DNA from 3 places in the Shinella sp. M27 genome. Region 1 is predicted to be linked to each of the others. Evidence: riboswitches for the same ligand, from Rfam matches in the RefSeq annotation. Region 1 holds a riboswitch; each other region holds the start of a gene.
What was found. A riboswitch is a leader RNA that binds a small molecule or an ion and turns the genes downstream of it on or off. The one in region 1 is predicted to bind cobalamin.
Positions count from the first base shown of each region.

Region 2: another riboswitch for cobalamin. It lies ahead of ACOZK4_RS10160 (aromatic ring-hydroxylating oxygenase subunit alpha); the one in region 1 lies ahead of ACOZK4_RS26285 (FadR/GntR family transcriptional regulator).
Region 3: another riboswitch for cobalamin. It lies ahead of ACOZK4_RS13470 (ABC transporter substrate-binding protein); the one in region 1 lies ahead of ACOZK4_RS26285 (FadR/GntR family transcriptional regulator).

Region 1 is NZ_JBLZPK010000074.1:52,343-59,093, forward strand. It holds gene ACOZK4_RS26260 (TonB-dependent siderophore receptor) at 1-555, opposite strand, end outside; gene ACOZK4_RS26265 (FecR family protein) at 705-1,667, opposite strand; gene ACOZK4_RS26270 (sigma-70 family RNA polymerase sigma factor) at 1,744-2,259, opposite strand; partial or broken gene ACOZK4_RS26275 (short-chain dehydrogenase/reductase) at 2,564-2,656, opposite strand; gene ACOZK4_RS26280 (aromatic ring-hydroxylating oxygenase subunit alpha) at 3,242-4,471, shown strand; cobalamin riboswitch at 4,525-4,671, shown strand; gene ACOZK4_RS26285 (FadR/GntR family transcriptional regulator) at 4,655-5,119, shown strand; gene ACOZK4_RS26290 (SDR family oxidoreductase) at 5,269-6,054, opposite strand; gene ACOZK4_RS26295 (sugar-binding transcriptional regulator) at 6,104-6,751, opposite strand, start outside.
Region 2 is NZ_JBLZPK010000027.1:69,536-76,286, forward strand. It holds gene ACOZK4_RS10155 (2Fe-2S iron-sulfur cluster-binding protein) at 1-1,102, opposite strand, end outside; gene ACOZK4_RS10160 (aromatic ring-hydroxylating oxygenase subunit alpha) at 1,104-2,345, opposite strand; cobalamin riboswitch at 2,451-2,659, opposite strand; gene ACOZK4_RS10165 (DUF6656 family protein) at 2,973-3,587, shown strand; gene ACOZK4_RS10170 (diguanylate cyclase domain-containing protein) at 3,646-4,695, opposite strand; gene ACOZK4_RS10175 (L-threonylcarbamoyladenylate synthase) at 4,853-5,827, shown strand; gene ACOZK4_RS10180 (FAD-binding oxidoreductase) at 5,842-6,751, shown strand, end outside.
Region 3 is NZ_JBLZPK010000033.1:76,681-83,431, reverse strand. It holds gene ACOZK4_RS13490 (ABC transporter permease) at 1-58, opposite strand, end outside; gene ACOZK4_RS13485 (ABC transporter ATP-binding protein) at 60-1,142, opposite strand; gene ACOZK4_RS13480 (polyamine ABC transporter substrate-binding protein) at 1,373-2,365, shown strand; gene ACOZK4_RS13475 (MurR/RpiR family transcriptional regulator) at 2,433-3,287, shown strand; cobalamin riboswitch at 3,323-3,554, shown strand; gene ACOZK4_RS13470 (ABC transporter substrate-binding protein) at 3,733-4,770, shown strand; gene ACOZK4_RS13465 (FecCD family ABC transporter permease) at 4,767-5,795, shown strand; gene ACOZK4_RS13460 (ABC transporter ATP-binding protein) at 5,792-6,598, shown strand; gene ACOZK4_RS13455 (class I SAM-dependent methyltransferase) at 6,598-6,751, shown strand, end outside.

The sequences.
Region 1 (6,751 bases):
GCTGTTGGCCACGACTTCCTCGACATTGCTGAGATTCTGGTCCTCGATCCGCTGGCGCGAGACGACGGACACCGACTGCGGCGTTTCCCGGATGGAGAGCGCAAGGCCCGTCGCCGTTGACATCGACTGCGTGGTGTAGGAACCGGTGTTCTCCGTCAGCACACCATCCCCCGCGACCACGATGGTTTCGAGAGCAGTGGTGCCTGCGGCACTGCCGGCATCCGTGTTGGCCTGGCGCGGATCGAAGACGGTCACGGCATTGTCGCCGGTGAAGCTGTAGGAGAGGCCGCTGCCGGAGAGGATCTGCTGCAGGGCGCCGGGGCGCGTGTAGGGTCCAACGGCGGCGCTGGATGTCTTGCCCTCGGTCAGCATCGCCGGATAGGCGATCTTCAGACCGCTGGCGCGTGCGAAACTGACGAGCGCGCTGCTCAGCGGCTGCGACGGAATGTTGTAGGTTCCCGGCTGGAGCCGGCCCGTCGTGGCCTGTTGTGCCCATGCCTGTTGGCCAGCCACCGTGTGAACCGAAGCGGCAAGCGCGACGAGTGCCGTTGCCAACAGCCTATTTTTTCCCGAAAATCTCAACTCTGAACCCCTTGACGCAAATCGACGGCAGACCCCCTGTCTGGTCCGTCATGGGGTAAGACCGTAAAGATGAGAAAAACCCTCAACCTTCGCGGAAGGAAAAATTAACATTTTCATTAAGTCTATGAAATGATTGTCAGATAATTTGAGATGTGGCGTACTTTGATCGGCAGGCCGCCTTGCAGCACATCCAGTGAACCGTTGGCGTCGCGCAGATCGAGAACCGCATTGACCCGGAGCTTTTTGAGTCGTCCGTCCATGATGACGATGACACCGCGATGCCAGGCGCTCAGCGCCGACACGACCTCCTCCAGCGACCGGCCTTCGGCGACATACTGGCCGTCGCGCCATCCGGTTACTGCGGAAACGTCCTTTTTGACGGCTGCCCCGATCCGCCCCTGACGGTCGATACGGGCGACTTCCCCTTCGCCGACATCCAGCGTATCGCCGGAGACGGTTCTGATCCGCACGCTATGCTCGGTCACGGCAAGTTCCGCGCGGGCCTCCGGCAGGTCGCGCGCGATATCGAAGGCCGTGCCCCTGGCCCGGAACGAGAGTTCGTCCACCATGACCTCGAACGGGCGCGCCGGATTGGCCGCGACCTCGAAATACGCCTGGCCTGCCCTGAGATGAACCTGCCGTATGCCATCGGAGAAATCGACGTCGATCGCCGACCGGGCATTGAGCGAGACACGCGATCCGTCCGGCAGGTCGATGACCTCGAGGCTGGCCGTATCGGTGGCATAGTCCGCCGACAGGCGATCCAGCAGGCCGGAGGACCAGAGCGCGCTGCCGGCCACGCCGCTGGCGCCAAGACACAGGAACAGCGAGAGGGCGCCGCGGCGCGTCAGGCCCTGCTTCGGTGCGGCCAGTACGCGTCCGCTCCTGCGGTCGAAATGCAGATTGCCCATGGCCGCCCAGAGCCGCTCGGCCTCATCGGCTGCCTGTCCACGCCGGGCATTTTCGGCACGCCATGCCGCATAGGCGGCAGCATCTTCGGGCGTTGCCGCGCCCGAATTCAGGCGAACGATCCAATGCAGCGCCTCTTCGACCGGATCGGCTTGCGTGTTGGCAAGATCATTCATCGATATATCCAGGTTCGGTTGCCCCTCTGCCGGTTAAGACGGGGCAAATCGCACAAATCCACAATAGGCTCGCACATTACAGGTCCCCATCGGCCAGAAGGAGGGATCGGCAGTGGAGCAGGGCGCGGACGATATGTTTTTCGACCATGCTGGTGGATATGCCGAGATGCGCGGCGATCTCCAGATGGGTGTATCCCTGCAGCTTGTTCATCACGAAGGCTTGCCGGCAGGGCGGCGGCAGGGTGTTGAGATAGACGGCGAGCTTGGCCAGTTCGCGCTGCATGTCCATGCGCGCAGCGCCGTCATCGGCAAGATGAGCCTCGTTGAGGCTGTCGAGGTCCACACGGCGCTGCCATTCCCGGTTCTGGCGATCGGTAAAATCGATCGCGGCATGGCGGGTCGCGGTAAAGAGATAGCTCTTCGGATGGTTGATCGGCGTGGTCGACCGCCGTGCAACGAGCTTCAGATAGGCATCCTGGACGACTTCCTCACCGTTGTCGCGATTACCGACAAGCCGCGTGGCGAACCGGACCGCCTCGCGATGGTAGAGCTTGAACAGCTGATAGAGCAATGTGTTGCGGTTGATCGCCATCGTTTCCGGCAGTTCATTCCGTGGTTGCCGCGCGAGAAATTTCCGCCGCGGACACAGCTGCGCCTCTCATAACCGCTCGAAGGATAAAAACAAGATTAATCTAGTCAAGTTATCCCTCCGATTCACGCCACTGCCAATGCCTACCCGGAGCGGACTGTCTACTTTCATCTATATTCGAGTGGTCGCTACTGTAACTTCTTGCGGATTTCGGGCGGAGCGCGTCAGAGATGGAAATCTCGTCCGATGCAGAGCCGAGCGTATCTGCATCGGACATCGGCCTGGATGGCTGAGAGTCTACCTTGATGATCCAGGCGACCGCGTCGGCGCCGGCCGGGATGCGCATCGGGGCATATGGATCGGTGGCCGCACGCCAGACGGGCTTGGCAACGTCCGAGGAACGGTTTTTGCAGCGCCCGATGTCCGCATGGCCGCGGTCACGCCATTGGCAAACTCGGCATCGGGCGCGGGGAAGGCGCCGTTTTCTTCCAATCTCGAAAACGCGCTAGAGTTGCTAATGATTTTTTGCTACAACTATGGGCCGACGGTTCGAGTTGGTTCATGAGCGCAGTTTGCCGCATCTGATAATAGTGCGGTAGAGTCCCCCTCACTCGAGCAATGATCGCGGAGGGCCAGGAGATTTTTTTGTCGCGGTAGCGTCAGCGACATCGCGCTATGACCCCGTTGGGATGGCGCATTCGGGAATCTCGGTTCGTATCCTCCTAGCCGCTTCTGGTCTGCAATATATCGGGTAACATGGGCCATCCCGGTGAATTTATTGTCTATTCATTGTTGAATTTTGAGGCTGTTTGGCGAATGCGTTCTTTCGCTAAGAGATCGCGGGCATTTAAACGCGACATGAAATCGTTAGAGTAGCTTATGCCTCTAATCGACAATGTCGATTAATAGAGGAAATTTCGGCGACTTGTCCAAGCTCCTGAACGTCTAAATACTGATGAGAAGCTAGTATTTAGGGGTGCATTGAGTGACGAAGGACGCAGAGACCTTAATCAAGACGTCTACGGGTCCGATCGACCAACTCATTGCAGGGCATCGTGCCGGTTACGGTCTTTCCCGACCGTTCTATCACAATGCCGATATCTACCAGCGCGATATGGAGCGGGTCTTCCGCCGGCATTGGCATTGCATCGCCCATGAGAGCGTGATCCCCAACGCCAACGACTTCGAGGTCTTCCGTATTGACACCGAGCAGGTGATCGTCACGCGCGCGGCGGATGGCTCGATCCATGCCATCCTCAACGTCTGTCGCCATCGCGGCGCGGAGGTCTGCACCAAGCAGAAAGGCAATGCGCGCGTCTTCGTCTGCCCCTATCATGCCTGGACCTACGGCAATGACGGAAGCCTGCGTGCGGCGCGCCTGATGCCGAAGGAATTCAAGCGCGAGGACCATGGGCTGAAAACGCTGCATGTGCGCGTTGTCGAAGGCCTGATCTTTATCTCCTTTGCGGAGGTTCCGTTGGATTTCAGCGAGGTCGAGCATCTGTTGCACGCGACCTGCGGCCAATACGGCTGGGGGAGCGCCAAGGTCGCCTATCGCGAAACCTATCCGGTTGCGGCCAACTGGAAGCTGGCCGTCGAGAATTACGTCGAGTGCTATCACTGCGGCCCCGCGCATCCGGAATATTCGCAGACCCACGCGCTGGAGCAGCCGCTCCATATGATCGAGGCGATGAACGACGCCATGGAAGCGCGGACCTATGCGCTTGGCATCGAGGTCGGTTCCGGCAACCGCTGGCAAACCTCACGGGAAGGTCGCGAGGCGATCCATGCCTTCCGCTATGCGCTCTACGAGGGTGTTGAGAGCGGCAGCGAGGATGGCAAGGCTGTCGCGCCGCTGATGGGGCGTTTTACCGATTTTGATGGTGGCGTCACCTCCATTCATCTCGGCGGAACGACATTCCTCGTCTGCTACCCCGATCACGGCATGATCTATCGCTTTATTCCGAAGACGGCAGAGACCTGCGAGATGGAGCTCATCTGGCTTGTCGATGGCAAGGCGGAGGAGGGCAAGGATTACGATCTCGACCGGCTGACCTGGCTCTGGAAGGTCACGACAGCCGAAGACAAGGCAATCATCGAGCACACGGCGCGTGGCGTGCAGTCACACTATTTCGTTCCCGGCCCGATCGCGCCAATGGAGCATAACGAGCTTCGCTACATCGACTGGTATCTCGACGAAATCAGTCGCCCATGAAGATAAAGGTATAAGCATTTCTTTATATCTATTGACAATCGCCCCCTGATGACGTGAAGTCTGCGCGTCGTGGTTCTCTGGAGCGGCTTTGCCATTCCAGGGCTAAGAGGGAATCCGGTGCGCCGAACATTCGGCAAAGCCGGGGCTGCCCCCGCAACTGTGAGCGGCGAGCCGCTGTCCAGCATGGCGTCCAATCACATGGGCCCTTGGCGCTACTCCGACAGCTATTCGGTTTTCGATGTATTCCAGACGCGGATCATGTTGGAAGGGCAAATGGCTAGTCTTGCGGCAGGGAGGCTGATGGCGAATCAACTGGATCAGATGGAAAAAATGACCCAGCAGATGGAGCAAGGCTGGGCGCAGCAGGATCTCTTAGCCAACGTCGAAGCCGACTTGGAATTCCATGCGATCATCGCATCGGCCTGCAGTAACGCTATGCTGCGTGCACTCTACCACACCGTCCGCGATCAGTTGACCGCGACGCAACGACAACCCATTCCGATAACTGATCCCGCTCGCATGCGTGAATCCATCGCAGAGCATCGCCGCATAATCGCGGCCCTGCGCGCAAACGATCCCACGGGAGCTCGGTTGGAAATGGAAACGCATATTCGAAATACAGCGCGTTGCGCGGGCTTGGAGCCCTAAACCATACATGCGACTGACGGCGTAGGTTCAGATCCATTCAAGAGCTTAAGATCGGTGTTGGTTTATCGCAAAAATGATCGCTCCTGCAAAAGCGCGCCGATAGGCGTGCATTTGTGTGAAACAGATAGCGTCCGTAGGCTAGCCCCGTCTTACGACATGATCAGCCCGCCATCGACGTTGATGGTCTGGCCGGTGATGTAAGCTGCATCGGGGGACGCAAGGAAGGCGACGAGGGCGGCGACTTCTGCAGGCGTGCCGGCGCGACCCATCGGGATGCCCTCGACCCATTCGGCCATCAGTTCACCCGGGCCGTATTCGCCGAGCATCTTGCCCCAGACACGGTCGTTATAGTCCCACATCTCGGTGTGGATGATGCCGGGGCAAATGGCATTGGCGGTGATGCCTTCGCGGGCGAGTTCCTTGGCGAGGCTCTGGGTGAGGCCGACGACGCCGAATTTCGACGCGGCATAGTGCGGTGTGTAGATGAAGCCCTGGCGGGCCTGACCGGAGGCGGTGTTGATGAGCCGGCCCTTCGTGCCGCTGGCGCGGAAGCGGCGGATCGCCTCCTGGCAGCACAGGAAGACGCCCTTGGTGTTGACGTCTAGATTGAGGTCCCATTCACGCTCGGTCAGGTTCTCGACCTTCGCGATGGTGATGACGCCGGCATTCTGCACGGAAACGGAGATGGCACCCAGCTCCGCTTCAGCCTCACCATAGGCTTCTTGAACGGCCTTGGCATCTGTCACGTCGAGCGCGAGACCGAGGATTTCGGCGCCGGTTTCCTTGGCGAGTGCGGCGGCCGCGTCCACCGTGTCCTTTTCGATCGCGGCAATCGCGACTTTCGCGCCTTCTTCGGCAAAGCGCTTGGCGATGCCGCGGCCGATGCCCTTGTTGCCCCCGGTGACGAATACCGTCTGGCCTGCAAAACGTGTCATGGTCTTTTCTCCATAATGCGCAGCAGGCCGATGTCTGGTCCGGGATGGATCAGGCCGTGAGCCGTGCCGCAGTAAACTTGTCGGTGACGAGCACATCGATGACGCCAAGTTTCAGGGCGCCGGCGATGGCCTGGGTTTTCGATTCTCCGCCCGCGAGCGCCATGACGCGGGCAGTCTTGCGCAGTTCCTCCAACGAAAGGCCGATAACGCGGTCGTTGAGGGGCGTTTCGACCGGTTTGCCGTCCTGGTCGTAGAAACGATAGGAAATTTCGCCAACTGCACCCGCCTCGTGCAGCATCGCCATTTCCTGGCGGGAGAAGGTATTGCCGGATCGGGCAAGAAGCTCCGACGGCTCAACCGCGCCGATGCCGACGATGGCGAGGCTGAGGCGGCCGAAGAGGTCCATCGTCTCGCGCACCACCGGGTCCGCCAGCATGACAAGCTTGGCTTCCCGCGAAGAGGTGATGCCTTGCACGAGGAGAAGCCGCGGCTCACCGCCCGTCAACCGGGCCAGGCGGGCGGTCAGCTGCGTCGCGTGGGTCTGGACGGAAGCGTCGCCCATGCCGCCCAGGATCTGCACGATGTATTTGGCCTTGGCGTTCTTCAGCGGGTGGATGTTGTCCACCATGCGCAGGATCGTCTGGCTCCAGCTCGAGACGCCGACGATTTCATCTTGCTGTAGCGTGACTTCGAGGAA
Region 2 (6,751 bases), on a different contig from region 1:
ACGCCTCGATCTGTACATCCCCGATCGGCCGCGAGCAGCAGGCGAGGATGTAGCCTTCCTCGATCTCGTCATCGAGAATGCCGCCATTATGGTGCATCTCGACTTCACCCGAGACCTTCATGACCCGGCAGGTGCCGCAGAGGCCACCCTCGCAGGCGGCGCCGATGCGCACGCCGGCGGCGCGGGCTGTCTGCAGGATCGTCTGGCCGGGCGGGCATTGGGCATCCTTGCCGGCCATGGTGAAGGTGACGGTCGAGATGGCGTTGACGTCGGCCGCTTGTTCGCCGGCACCGGCACGGATGGCGATCTCTTCCGGCGCGGGCGCATTGGCCGGCTGGAAGCTTTCCTCGTGGTAACGGTTCATGTCGAAGCCGCAGACTTTCAACATGTCCTTGACGCCGCGCATGAAGGGTTCCGGGCCGCAGCAGAAGACGGTGCGCTCGCGGAAATCGGGCGCGAGCAGCGAGAGACGCGCGGCATCGATACGGCCGCGCAGACCGTGCCAGCCGTCGCGCGGATTGTGGCCTTCCACGACGAAGCCGAGCGCGAGGTTCGGCATCTGGGCGGCCAGACATTCGAGTTCCGGCTTGAACAGCAGGTCCTCCGGCTTACGGGCGCAGGAGACGAAGGCGACGTTGGATTGCGGCGCGCAATCCGCCATCCAACGCGTCATCGACATCATCGGCGTCACACCGGAGCCGGCCGAGATGAACAGGTATTTTTCCGCCGAATAGCGCACGAAGGAGAAATCGCCGAGCGGCCCGAAGGCCTTCAGCTTCATGCCGGGGCGTAGATGATCGAACATCCAGCGCGTGCCGATCGAGTTCTTCTGCGCCTTCACCGTCACGGCGACGGAGAAGGGCCGCGAGGGTGTCGAGGAGAGCGTGTAGGTGCGCATCACGGGCTCGTCCGGCGACACCGGCAGTTCCAGCGTGACGAACTGGCCCGGCAGATAGCGGAACCAGTTCTTCTGATCGGAACTGAAGGTGAAGGTCATCACGTCGGCCGTCTCCACGGTTGCCGCGATGCATTCCAAGAGGTTATGGCGATCATGCCAGGGGTGAAGTTCGTCGAAATGGCGGAAATGGCTCGAAATCGTCATGTCAGGCCACCCGCGACATCGGTTGCTTGTTGTCCAGCCGGTCGATCATGAAATTCGAATACCATTCGACGAACTGCATGACGCCGCCCTCGTCCTCCGGGGAATAGGGGCCGGGCTGGTAAGCCGGCGAGCGAATGCCGAAGGCGTTTTCCTCGACGATCTGGCGGTCCTGGTCGTTGGTCTCGGTCCAGACATGGGTGAGCTCGTCGAGCCGGTAATCGGCACCCTCGACGGCATCCTTGTTGACCAGCCACTTGGTCGTGACCTGCGTCAGCTCCGGGCCGAGCGGCAGGACGCGGAAGGTAATAGCATGATCGGCCAGCACATGGTTCCACGTCGTCGGATAGTGGAAGAGCAGCAGCGTGCCGATACCGCTTTCCGAGACGTCGTTCGACAGCGGGCGCTGGACGGCGCGCGCACCGGACATGGTGTAGCTCTCGGCATCCTGGATGAGCGGCATGCGGGCCGCGCGGAACTGGCCGGTCGGCGACATCCGGAATTCACTCGGCAGGCCGGAGGCCTCGCATTTCGCCCAATGCGCGGCGATAACGGGATCGTCCTTAGCACCCTGCACGCCCGTCGCCGTCGGCGCTTCCGGATAGGTGCGGCAGAGTTCGGGATGGTTGGCGGCGCAGTGATAGCACTCGCGGTTGTTTTCCCAGACGAGCTTCCAGTTGCCCTTCTCGATGATCGTGCTCTCGAAGGCGACCTTGGTTTCGCCGAGCCGGTGGCGCGCAAGATAGGGTTCGGCAGTGGCACGGAAGGCGGAGAAATCCGGGGCCTCGTCGGCGAGGCAGATGAAGATGTAGCCGCCGAGGGTCTCGCAATGGATCGGTTTCAGGCTGTGCTGCGTCCTGTCGAAATCCTCAGCCATGTGGCGGGCAAAAAGCAGCGAGCCGTCGAGCTCGTAGGTCCACTGGTGATAGGGACAGACGAGCTTGGCCGAGGTGCCCTTGTGCTGGGTGCAGACACGCGAGCCGCGGTGGCGGCAGGAATTGTGCAGCGCGCGGATCGTGCCCGAGCGGTCGCGGGTGATGACGACGGGATAATCGCCGACCTGCACAGTGAAATAGTTGCCGGCCTTAGGGATTTCGCAGTCATGGCCGATGAACAGCCAGTCGCGATACCAGATCGTCTCCATGTCGAGCTTGTAGTGGTCGGGGTCGATGTAGAAGGCCTGTTCGAGGCTGTGGCCTTCACGCCGGTTCTTGAGCTTGCGGAGCACGTCGCTGCGGATATCCATGGCAATCCTCATAGGTCCAGTTTGGGGATGAGGCGCACGGAGGAGACGGCATCCAGGCGTGAAAACGCCCGGCGTGCACGCTTCCCGGCCGCCCGCCGCAGCCAGTCACGATCTTTTCTCCAGGCTGGTTTCCGGGCTGAGGAGTGGCCATGCAGGACAGAGCCTGCGACCGACACGGCGCCTTCCCAGACTTCCGTCCAGTGGCTTTTTGCCGCTTTTGCTCCAACACCGTTGCGGGGGCAGCGCCGGATTTCAACCGGCTTCCCAATTCTTCGCCCTCCCTAGAAGGCGACACCTTGAGTGTCTTTATCTAACCGCAAGAATCGCCGGCCGACATGTCAAAAAACGACGCGCCTTCATGATTTGACGACAATCAAAAAATGAGTGAGCCGCTTCTATCTCTGATATTTATCGATATATATCAATATAATATGCCTTTTAATCGCACGAATTGGCGCGAGAATGGGCACGGGGATGAGCAAAGCGGCAGCTTGTCATATTGCGACCATCGAAACCGCCCTGCAAGGATTGAGGGTCCGGACGGAAAGGAATGCTTAACGGCGTTTCCATAAACTTCCGCCATCAGGGCGTGCGCGCAAAGCGCCACGCGAGCAGGGAGTGCTGGGCGTGCAGCAACAGCAGACGAAGTTTCGCTATTACGACGCCGTCGCCTACAAGCGCGAGAACCCGCCGAAATCCGCCGTGCACACGGAATTCCTGCGCACCGGCCGCATCGACCGCACCCCCGACAACTGGAGCCCGAGCGAAAAGCGCTACCTCTCCTATGCCGAGGTGGCCGAACGCACCGGCCGCAAGCTGGAACGCGCCGGCACCGTTACCCACGACCGCATCAACGGTTTTCACCGCTCGATCCAGTTCCCGAAACTGATCTTCCACCGCACGCTTACGGAAACGCCGCACCTCGGCTATTGCCACATCACGGTGGCCAATTCGAGTTTCGCGGATTTCCAGAACGTGCAATGGGCCTTCTACATGGCCAATTTCTTTGCCGAAATCGGCGAGGAAGAGCAGTTCTTCGCCGGCATTTCGAAAAAGCAGAGCCGCATGTATTTCGCCGTCGCCATCACGCCGACGGACCACGAAGGCCGCCTGACGATCGATCGCAAGGTGCGCGGCAACGGCGTGATCTTCCGCACGGATGATCCCAAGCTCGCCATGAAGAACGTACTGATGCTCGGCGCCCGCAACGAGGCGCTGCGCAAGATCATCAGCGCGCTTTAAGTTTCCCGAACGCAATTCCGGACGCAAACCCGCTTCACCCTTTTGCTGGAACGGCTTCTCACGCCCTGTACAGCATCCACTCCTTGCCCGCCGGCACCTCGTCGCCGCGGCCGTAGACGACGATCTGGTCGCCGCCGGAGGCCTTGGCTTCAAGGAGAGCCCGCTCGCAGGCCGAGGACAGGTCGAGCGCGCTGTCGGCGCGATCCGACATGCAGACACCGGCCGACAGGGTAAGATGGCCGAGATTGCGGTTGGTGCGCGGATCGCGCAGCGCCACCGTCTGGAAGGCGGCGCGCAGCAGATCGATCAGCCGCTCCACCTCCCCCTCATCCGAAGTGTTGAACAGGAAACCGAAGCGCAGGCCGTCGAAACGCACGGCGAGGTCGTTTGACGGGAAGGCCTGGCGGATCAGGCCGCCGTAGAAGGTCACGAGATGGTCGGACAGCGCCTCTATCTGGGCCGGCGAGAAGCGGCGTTCGGCGTCCACTTCCGCCACGACGACGCCGCAGAGCATCGGCAGGGAGGGGTTCGCATAGACGCGGGCGAGCGCCTTGTTGAAGGCGCGGCGATTGCCGAGCTTGGTCGGCGGATCGACGAATTTCATCGCCTCGAATTCCACCATCTCCTTCTGGATGCCGTCCATCGTGGCCGATTGCGCCGCAACTTTTTCCGCCATCTCCGCCGTGTGGGTGACGCGCTGCTCGGTGGCGCGCTGCAACGCTTCGAGCGAGCTGCCGAGCGCACCACCGACGCTGCCGATCACCTGCGAGGCCTCGCCGATCAGGCGGCCGTAGTCGTTCAGCGAGGAGCGCTCCTGGCTGAGCAGGTCCATGAAATTGCTCATCTCGTTGCTGATCGCGCCGGCGGAGCGCTGCAGCACGCTCGCCTCGTGCTGGTGCGGCAGGTATTTCCGGCCCAGTTCATCGAGGGCGGCCTGGGTCTTGTATTTGCCGAGTGCGATGAAGTCGCGCACGAGATCCGGATTGCTGCCGGCATAGGCCTCGTAGACCAGTTCGTAATTGCGCGGCAGGCCGTCTATGCCCATCTGCTTCATGGCCGTTGCAACGCGCAAGGCGACGTCGGTGGTCGAGGATTTCCTGTTAGCCATTCAGATGCGGACCTGCTTGCGGGACTTTTCACCCTGACCGTAACAGCCCAGTCTTTCGGCCGATCTAATCCGGCCGTTCGAATTTTAGCCATCCGCCGAACTCTTGGCATTTGCCGGCAAAGGCCTGTAAAGGAAGCGGCAAAGACGGAAGGGCGAGATGGCTGATATCGTTGACACGCGCACGGATGCGGAGGAAGCGCTGGCGCGCGCCACCGAAACGCTCGGCCGCGGCGTGCCGGTCGCCATTCCCACCGAGACGGTCTACGGCCTTGCCGCCGATGCCACCAATCCGCTCGCCATCACCCGCATCTATGACATGAAGGGCCGGCCGCGCTTCAATCCGCTGATCTGCCATATGGCCGATCTCGCCATGGCGGAAAAACACGCGGTCTTCGACCCGCTGTCGCGCAGGATCGCCGAGGCCTTCTGGCCGGGGCCGCTGACGCTGGTTCTGCCGATCCGGCCGGAGAGCGCCATCCATCCGCTGGCGCGCGCCGGGCTCGATACTGTCGGCATCCGCATTCCCAAGGGGTTTGCCAGCCGGCTGCTCGCCGCCTTCGGCAAGCCGCTCGCCGCGCCCAGCGCTAACACATCCGGCCGCATCAGCCCGACCACGGCCCGCCATGTCGCCGACGATTTCGGCGCGAAGCTGGAGCTGGTCCTCGATGGCGGGCCGGCGGTCGTCGGGCTCGAATCGACGATTATCAAGGTCGAGGGCGGGACGATCCGCCTGCTGAGGCCCGGCGGGCTGGACGCAGCCGACATCGAGCGCGTCACCGGCCTGCCCGTTCTGCGCAACGAGACGGCCGGCGCGACCATCGAGGCACCCGGCATGCTCGCCTCGCATTATGCGCCCGATGCGCCGGTGCGGCTCGATGCCAGCGACGTGCGGCCGGGCGAAGTGCTGATCCGCTTCGGGGGCACGCCGCTTCCCGGCGAGGCGCAAGCGGCGCTGGTGCTCGACCTCAGCCCTTCCGGCGACCTTGCCGAAGCCGCCGCCAATCTCTTCGGCTACATGAAGCAGGCGGATGCGGCGGGCGGCAGTGCAATCGCCTTTTCGCCCATTCCCGCCACGGGCCTCGGCGAGGCGATCAACGACCGTTTGCAGAGGGCCGCCGCCCCGCGCGGATAAGAATGGAGACGACCATGGTTGCGGCAACACTTCCCCCCGAACTCATCGCCCGCTTCGCCACAATCACCGGTCCGGCCCATGCGCTGGTCGATGACAAGGACATCGCGCCCTATCTCGTCGAAAGCCGCGGGCTTTACCATGGCACCTCGCCGCTGGTGCTGCGGCCCGGCTCGGTGGAAGAAGTCTCGGCCATCCTGGCGCTTGCCACGGAAACCGGCACGGCCATCGTGCCGCAGGGCGGCAATACCGGCCATGTCGGCGGCAGCGTGCCGCGTGAGGGCATGGCGGATGTCGTGCTGTCGCTCTCCCGTCTCAACCGCATCCGCGACGTCGATCCGGTCGGCAATGTCATCGTCGCCGATGGCGGCGCGGTGCTGGCGGAGATCCAGAAGGCCGCGGAAGACGTCGACCGGCTCTTCCCGCTGTCGCTCGGCTCGGAGGGCACCTGCCAGATCGGCGGCAACCTTTCCACCAATGCCGGCGGTACTGCGGTGCTCGCCTATGGCAATATGCGCCAGCTGTGCCTCGGCCTCGAGGTCGTGCTGCCGACCGGCGAAGTCTGGAACGGCCTGCGCCGCCTCAAGAAGGACAATACCGGCTACGACCTGCGTGATCTCTTCATCGGCGCGGAGGGTTCGCTCGGCGTCATCACCGGGGCGGTGCTGAAACTCTTTCCGCGCCCGCTCGGTCATGAAGTGGCCTTTGCCGGGCTGAAATCCGTTGAGAATGCCCTCGCCCTCTTCGAGCGTGCGTCCAGCCGCTGCGGCACGGCGCTGACCGGCTTCGAGCTGATGCCGCGCCTCGGCGTCGATTTCACCACGCGGCATATTCCCGGCGTGCGCGATCCGCTCGCCACCCGGCATGACTGGTATGTGCTGATCGATATCTCCACTTCGGACGCCGCCGAGACGGCGCGCCGCATGA
Region 3 (6,751 bases), on a different contig from region 1:
AGACCGGCCCGAGCAGGATCGCAAGCTGGGCGCGACGGCGAAAGGCAATCGACGTCATGTCAGGCCGCCTCCGCCGGAAGAAGGTGCACCGCCGCGGGATCATAGGCAAGGCGCGCACGGCGCGACTGCTCGATCTCGCCGACGAGGCTGCGTCGCACGGCGGGAATTTCCGCGATGACGCGCCGGCCCGTCACTGTCCGGCCGAACAGTTCGAAGGTCGAGCCGACGAAGACGATCTGTTCGAGATCGACATCGAGGCTCGGCGCGCTGTCGCCGGGTTGGGCGATGAAGAACTGTTCGGGGCGGATGAGGGCGGTTGCCGTGCCGGTTGCGCCCGGCTGGCTATGGGAAATGGAAAGGCCGTCTTTCGTGACGAGCTGTCCGCTGCCGGCCTCACCCTCGAAGAGGTTGCTGGCGCCGACGAAGGTGGCGACGAAACTGTTCTTCGGCTGGTCGTAGATGGCGCGCGGCGTATCGAGTTGCTGGATGCGCCCGCCCGAGAGCACGGCGACGCGGTCCGACATGGTCAGCGCCTCCTGCTGGTCGTGTGTCACGAAGATGAAGGAGATGCCGAGCTCATTCTGCAGCGTCTTCAGCTCGATCTGCATGGACTGGCGCAGATTCTTGTCGAGCGCCGAGAGCGGCTCGTCGAGCAGGAGCAGCTTCGGCCGGGCGATGATGGCGCGGGCGAGCGCCACGCGCTGCTGCTGTCCGCCGGAGAGCTGGCGGGGCTTGCGGCCTTCCATGCCTTCCAGCCCGACCATGCGCAACGCATCGCCGACACGCCGGGTGCGTTCCGCCTTTGCAACACCGGCGACTTCCAGCGCATAGCCGGTGTTTTCGCCGACCGTCATATGCGGGAAGAGCGCGTAGTTCTGGAACACCGTGTTGACCGGGCGTCGATAGGGCGGCCGGTCGGTCATGTCCTCGCGGTCGATCAGGATGCGCCCGCCATCGAGCTGGACAAAGCCGCTGATCGCCTGGAGCAGGGTGGTCTTGCCGCAGCCCGATGGTCCGAGAAGCGTCAGGAACTCGTTGCTGATGACATCGAGGTCGATCGCGTCGAGCGCCGTCACGGTCTGTCCCTCGGGCGTGGCAAAGGCCTTCGCCGCCTTTTCCAGGCGGACTATGGAATCTCGCATCGTCGTTCCCCATTAATGTTATAAAAATAACGCTTGTGCGATTTCGATATCTGGATACCATTTGTTCATCCAAGTCAACGGCCGAAAGAAGCCGGGACGGGAAAGACGGCGCAAAGCAAAGCGCCGGGGCCACGACGGGCCAAACCATCAGAGGAGACTATTCGATGCCGAAATCGCATGATGCCGGTCTGTCCGGTTTTCGCCGCGCCGCCTTTTCGCTCGCCGTGCTCATGGCCACGACGGGCATGGCCAGTGCTGCCGAACTCAACGTCTATAACTGGGGCGAATATATCAATCCGGAGGTCTTGAAGAAGTTTGAGGAGGAAACCTCGATCAAGGTCAACCTCTCGACCTATTCCTCCAACGAGGAAATGCTGGCCAAGATCCAGGGCGGCGCCACGGGCTATGACATCGTTTTCCCGTCCGTGCATATGCAGGACATCATGGCCAAGCTCGATCTTCTGGAGAAGACCGACATCAACCAGTATGAAGGCTTCAAGAACATCGATCCGACGTTCCTGCGCGCCAAGAGCGACCCGAACGGCGAATATTGCCTGCCCTATGCCTGGGGTTCGGTCGGCATCATGTATAACCGCAAGGTCCTCGGCAAGGATATCACTGGCTGGAAGGACCTGATCGAGACGGTGAAGGCCAAGGGCCTGAAATTCACGCTGCTCGACGACATGCGCGAAGTGCTGGCGGTCGGCCTCATCCTGAACGGCCACAAGATCAACTCTACGGACCCGGCCGAGTTGCAGCAGGCGGCCGACACGATCATCGCCATGAAGCCGGATGTGGCGGCCTTCACCTATGACGAGCGGCCGATGGTGCAAGCGGGCGACGTGGCGGCCGGGCACGCCTTCGTCGGTGCGATGGTGGATATCTTCGCCAATGAGAAGGACCTCGGCTACGTGATCCCCGAGGAGGGGGCGACCATGTATCAGGAGGATATCTGCGTGCTGAAAACTGCGCCGAACAAGGACAACGCGATCAAGTTCCTCCAGTTCTATACGCGTCCCGAAATCGTCGCGCTGAACGTTTCGCAGCAGACCAACGGCACCGCCAACGTGCCGGCGCGGGAATTGACCCCGGCAAAGATCAAGAATAGCAAGGAAATCAACCCGCCGGCCGAGACGATGGCGCGTCTCCAGATATTCGAGGATCTGGGCCCGGCCCTGCGTCAGGTGGACCGTGTCTGGACGCGGGTCAAGACGGCGCAATGAGCCCGGTGTGAGTGCGGTTGATACCCGCCCGTCTTTGGACGGGCGGGATTTCGAAGAGAGGGGCGACGTGTCGAAACGCATTCTGAAGCTCGTTCAGTCCGACGACCTCAGGCGGTCCAAATCCGACAAGCTGATCGCCCATTACATCGAGCGCAACATCGCCGAGCTGCCCTTCGAGACGGCGCGGTCGATCGCCCAGCGCCTGGAACTCTCGCCCATGACCATCGGCCGCTATCTGCGCCGCATGGGTTTCGACGGGCTCGACGAGCTGAAGAGCGAGTTGCGCCGCGGCAGTTCCAACCCCGCCTGGCAGGTCAAGGGGCAGGTCGGACGGCTCGAACAGGACCGCAAGGACGGCAAGCTGCTCGCCGGACTCATCCAGCAGCAGATCGACAATCTCGGCGAAATCTACGCCATCACGTCAGCACCGGAATGGCAGCAGACGATCGACGCGCTGATCGGCGCGACCGAGGTCTATGTCGCCGCCTATCAGAACGTGCGCGGCATCGCGCAGTATTTCGCAAGCCAGCTCTCCTATACCCGCCCGCGCGTGCAATTCGTCGACGGCGTCAACGGCACCTATGCCGAAGTGCTCGACGGCTCCGTCGAGGGGCGGCTGCTCTTCCTGCACGACGTGCGCCGCTTTGCCGCCAAGGCCCGGCCGCTGGCGCTGGAGGCGCGGCGCGCCGGCGTGAAGGTCGTGCTGCTGACCGATGAATTCTGCCCCTGGGGGCCAGACGTTTCCGATATCTGCCTCATCGTGCCCGGCTCGCACGGGCCGCTGTGGGATGGTGCCGCGACCATGACGGCGGTGATGGATCTCATGTTGAGCAACATCATCGTCGAGATGGGCGACGAGGTGAGCGAGCGCGTCGACCGGTTGACGCACCTTCAGGACGTCTTCGGGGATTTCGAAAGCTGATTTTCGCCGTCACCTTGACGCCGCCGAACGGTGCGGACTAAGGATGGGACGACGGTTCCCCGAAGGATGACTCCCAGGGGATTAATAGGGAACACGGTGCGGATGACCCAACAGGGACCCATTCCGTGGCTGCCCCCGCAACTGTAGGCGGATTGCCGCCTGTCCTCGTGACGCGTTTCGCGTCATGCCACTGTGCGTTTGCACGGGAAGGCAGACAGGCAGCAGATATCCGTGAGCCAGGAGACCTGCCGTCAGAGCCGAGAGTGCTGCTTGCCATGCACTCCAGATCCAAGTCACGGGCGGGGAAGCCCGGAACAGGAGACGCCATGACGAGCCAGACTGCCGCCCGCGGCAGACCCCTAATCGTTTTCTCCCGACCGCATTCGGTGCGCCCTTCGTGGTCCATCGGCTGAGCCCGCACGCCTTCACTCTCCGGGAGAAATCCATGACCTTGTTTTCCGCGGCCCTGCGCGCCGCATCCCTCGCTTCCGCCCTTACCGGCGCGGTAACCCTCATCGCCTCCGGCACGGCCCAAGCCGCCGAGACGCAGTATCCGCTGACGCTGCAGAATTGCGGCCGCCCGGTCACCTTCCAGAAGGCGCCGACGCAGACCGTTTCGATTGGCCAGAGCTCGACCGAAATCCTCTACATGCTCGGCCTGGCCGACAAGGTGGTGGGCACGGCGCTGTGGGTCGGCCCGGTCCTCAAGGGCTATGAAGACGTCAACGCCAGGATCGACCGTCTGGCCGACAACGAGCCGAGCTTCGAAAGCGTGCTCGCCAAGAAGCCGGATATCGTCACGGTGCAGTTCCAGTGGCAGGTCGGGCCGGAAGGCGTCGTTGCCAAGCCCGAGCAGTTCGAGGAGCTCGGCATTTCCGTCTACACCTCGCCGTCCGATTGCGTCGGCAAGGAGAACAGCGCGGCCAGCGACGGCGTGCGCCATCAGGTCTTCACCATGGAGCTGGTCTATCAGGAGATCCGCGAAATGGCGCAGATCTACGATATCCAGGACAAGGGCGAAGAGGTCGTTGCCGCGCTGAAGGCACGCGAAGAGGCGGCCCGTGCCAAGGTTGCCGCCGCCAAGGACAAGCTCTCGGCCGTCTTCTGGTTCTCCAGCGCCGCGGATGCCGATCCCTATGTCGCCGGCAAGAACGGTGCGCCGGGTTACATCATGTCGGCGCTCGGCATCGAAAATATCATCAAGACCGAGGACGAATGGCCGACGGTCGGCTGGGAAACCATCGCCAAGGCCGCGCCGACGATGATCGTCGCGGGCTCGATGGAGCGCCGCCGCTATCCGCTCGACGGCCTTGAGGCCAAGCTCGACTTCCTGAAGACCGACCCGGTCGCAAGCCTCATGCCGGCGGTGAAGAGCAACTATGTCTTCGATATGGACGCGCAGGCGATGAACCCGACGATCCGCACCATCGAAGGCATCGAGCGTCTAGCCGATGCCATTGAAAAGGCTGGTTTGGCCAAGTGATCTCCGATCGTCCCATCCTGCTTCGGACGGGCGCCGCTTTCGCGGCGCTCCTTCTGCTGCTGTTTGCGCTCGGCGTCGGCGCCGCCGTCGGCGAGACGGCCATCCCTCTCGACGTGGTCGCCAAGACGGTGGCCAACCGCCTCTGGCATGCCGGCTACCCGCTGGAGCCGATCGACGAGGGCATCATCTGGAACTACCGGCTGAGCCGCGCGATGGTCGCGGCCTGCTGCGGCTCGGCCCTGGCGCTCTGCGGCGTCATCCTGCAATCGCTGCTGCGCAATGCGCTGGCCGATCCCTATATTCTCGGCATCTCCGCCGGCGCTTCGACCGGTGCCGTCAGCGTGGCGATCCTCGGTATCGGGGCCGGTGCCCTAACGCTGCCGGCCGGCGCCTTCCTCGGCGCGCTCGTCGCTTTCGGCCTCGTCAGCGCGCTCGCCTTGCGCGCCGGGCGCGGCACGAGCGCGATCATCCTGGCCGGCATTGCCGGCTCGCAGCTCTTCAACGCGCTCACCTCCTTCATCGTCACCAAGGCGGCGAGTGCGGAGCAGGCGCGCGGCATCATGTTCTGGCTGCTCGGCAATCTCTCGGGCGTGCGCTGGCCGGATGTCTGGCTGGCGCTTCCGGTGGCGATCCTCGGGCTTCTCGTGTGCCTGTGGCATGCCCGCGCGCTCGATGCCTTCACCTTCGGCACGGAATCGGCCGCCTCGCTCGGCATTCCCGTGCGCCGGGTCTATGTCGTGCTGATTGCCATTTCCGCGCTGATGACGGCGACCATGGTGTCCATCGTCGGCTCGATCGGCTTCGTTGGCCTCGTCATTCCCCATGCCGCGCGCATGGTGGTCGGCGTGCGGCATGGCCTGCTTCTGCCGGCCTCTGCCCTGATCGGCGCCATCTTCATGATCGTGGCGGATGTGCTGTCGCGTGTCATCATCCCCGGCCAGGTCCTGCCCATCGGCGTCATCACGGCACTGTTCGGCGCGCCCGCCTTCGCGCTCATCCTCAGCCAGAGGAGGTCTGCCCTGTGACGCTGTCTGCTAAAAACCTGCACTGGTCGGCCGGTGGTGCGACCATCCTGTCGGATGTCTCGCTGGATGTGCGCCCCGGCGAATTCCTCGGCATCATCGGCCCGAACGGCTCCGGCAAGACGAGCCTGATGTCGCTGATGTCAGGCATCCGCAAGCCGCAGGGCGGCGCCGTCATGCTCGACGGCACGCCGCTTTCGGATCACGGCCGTCAGGCCATCGCCCGGCGCATCGCCTTTGTCGAGCAGCAGGCGGAAACGACCGAGCGCATCACCGCGCGCCAGGCCGTCGAGCTCGGCCGTACGCCCTATCTCGGCGCGCTCACGCCCTGGTCGCGGGCCGATGACGCCATCGTCGACCGGGCGCTGGAGGAGGTCGATATGGCACATTTCGCCGGCCGGCTCTGGCACACACTGTCAGGCGGCGAGCGCCAGCGGCTGCACATCGCTCGTGCGCTTGCCCAGCAATCGCCGATCCTGCTGCTCGACGAGCCGACCAATCATCTCGATATTGGCCACCAGATCAGCCTGCTCCAGTTGGTGCGCGAGCAGGAGCTGACGGTCGTTGCGGCCCTGCACGATCTCAACCACGCCGCAATGTTCTGCGACCGAATCGCCGTCATGCAGGGTGGGCGCATCGTCGCGCTGGGCACGCCGGCCAAGGTGCTGGAGCCGCAGCGTCTGCTGGAAGTCTTCGGCGTCACCGTGGACGTGGAGCGCGACAGCGCCGGCGGCTGCTTCATCCGCTATCGCCGCCCGGAGCCGCGGCCGCCGCGGCTGAAACTCGTTGCCAACGAGGGGGCGTGATGCACGGCACGCTCTCCAACGACCATCTGAAGGAAGATATCCGGGACTATTGGTCCCGCCGCTCGCAAACCTTCGATCTCGCCTTCGGCCACCGTATTCCCGAAGGGCCGGAATTCGACGCCTGGGCGGCGGCGATCCGCGCGCATCTGGGGC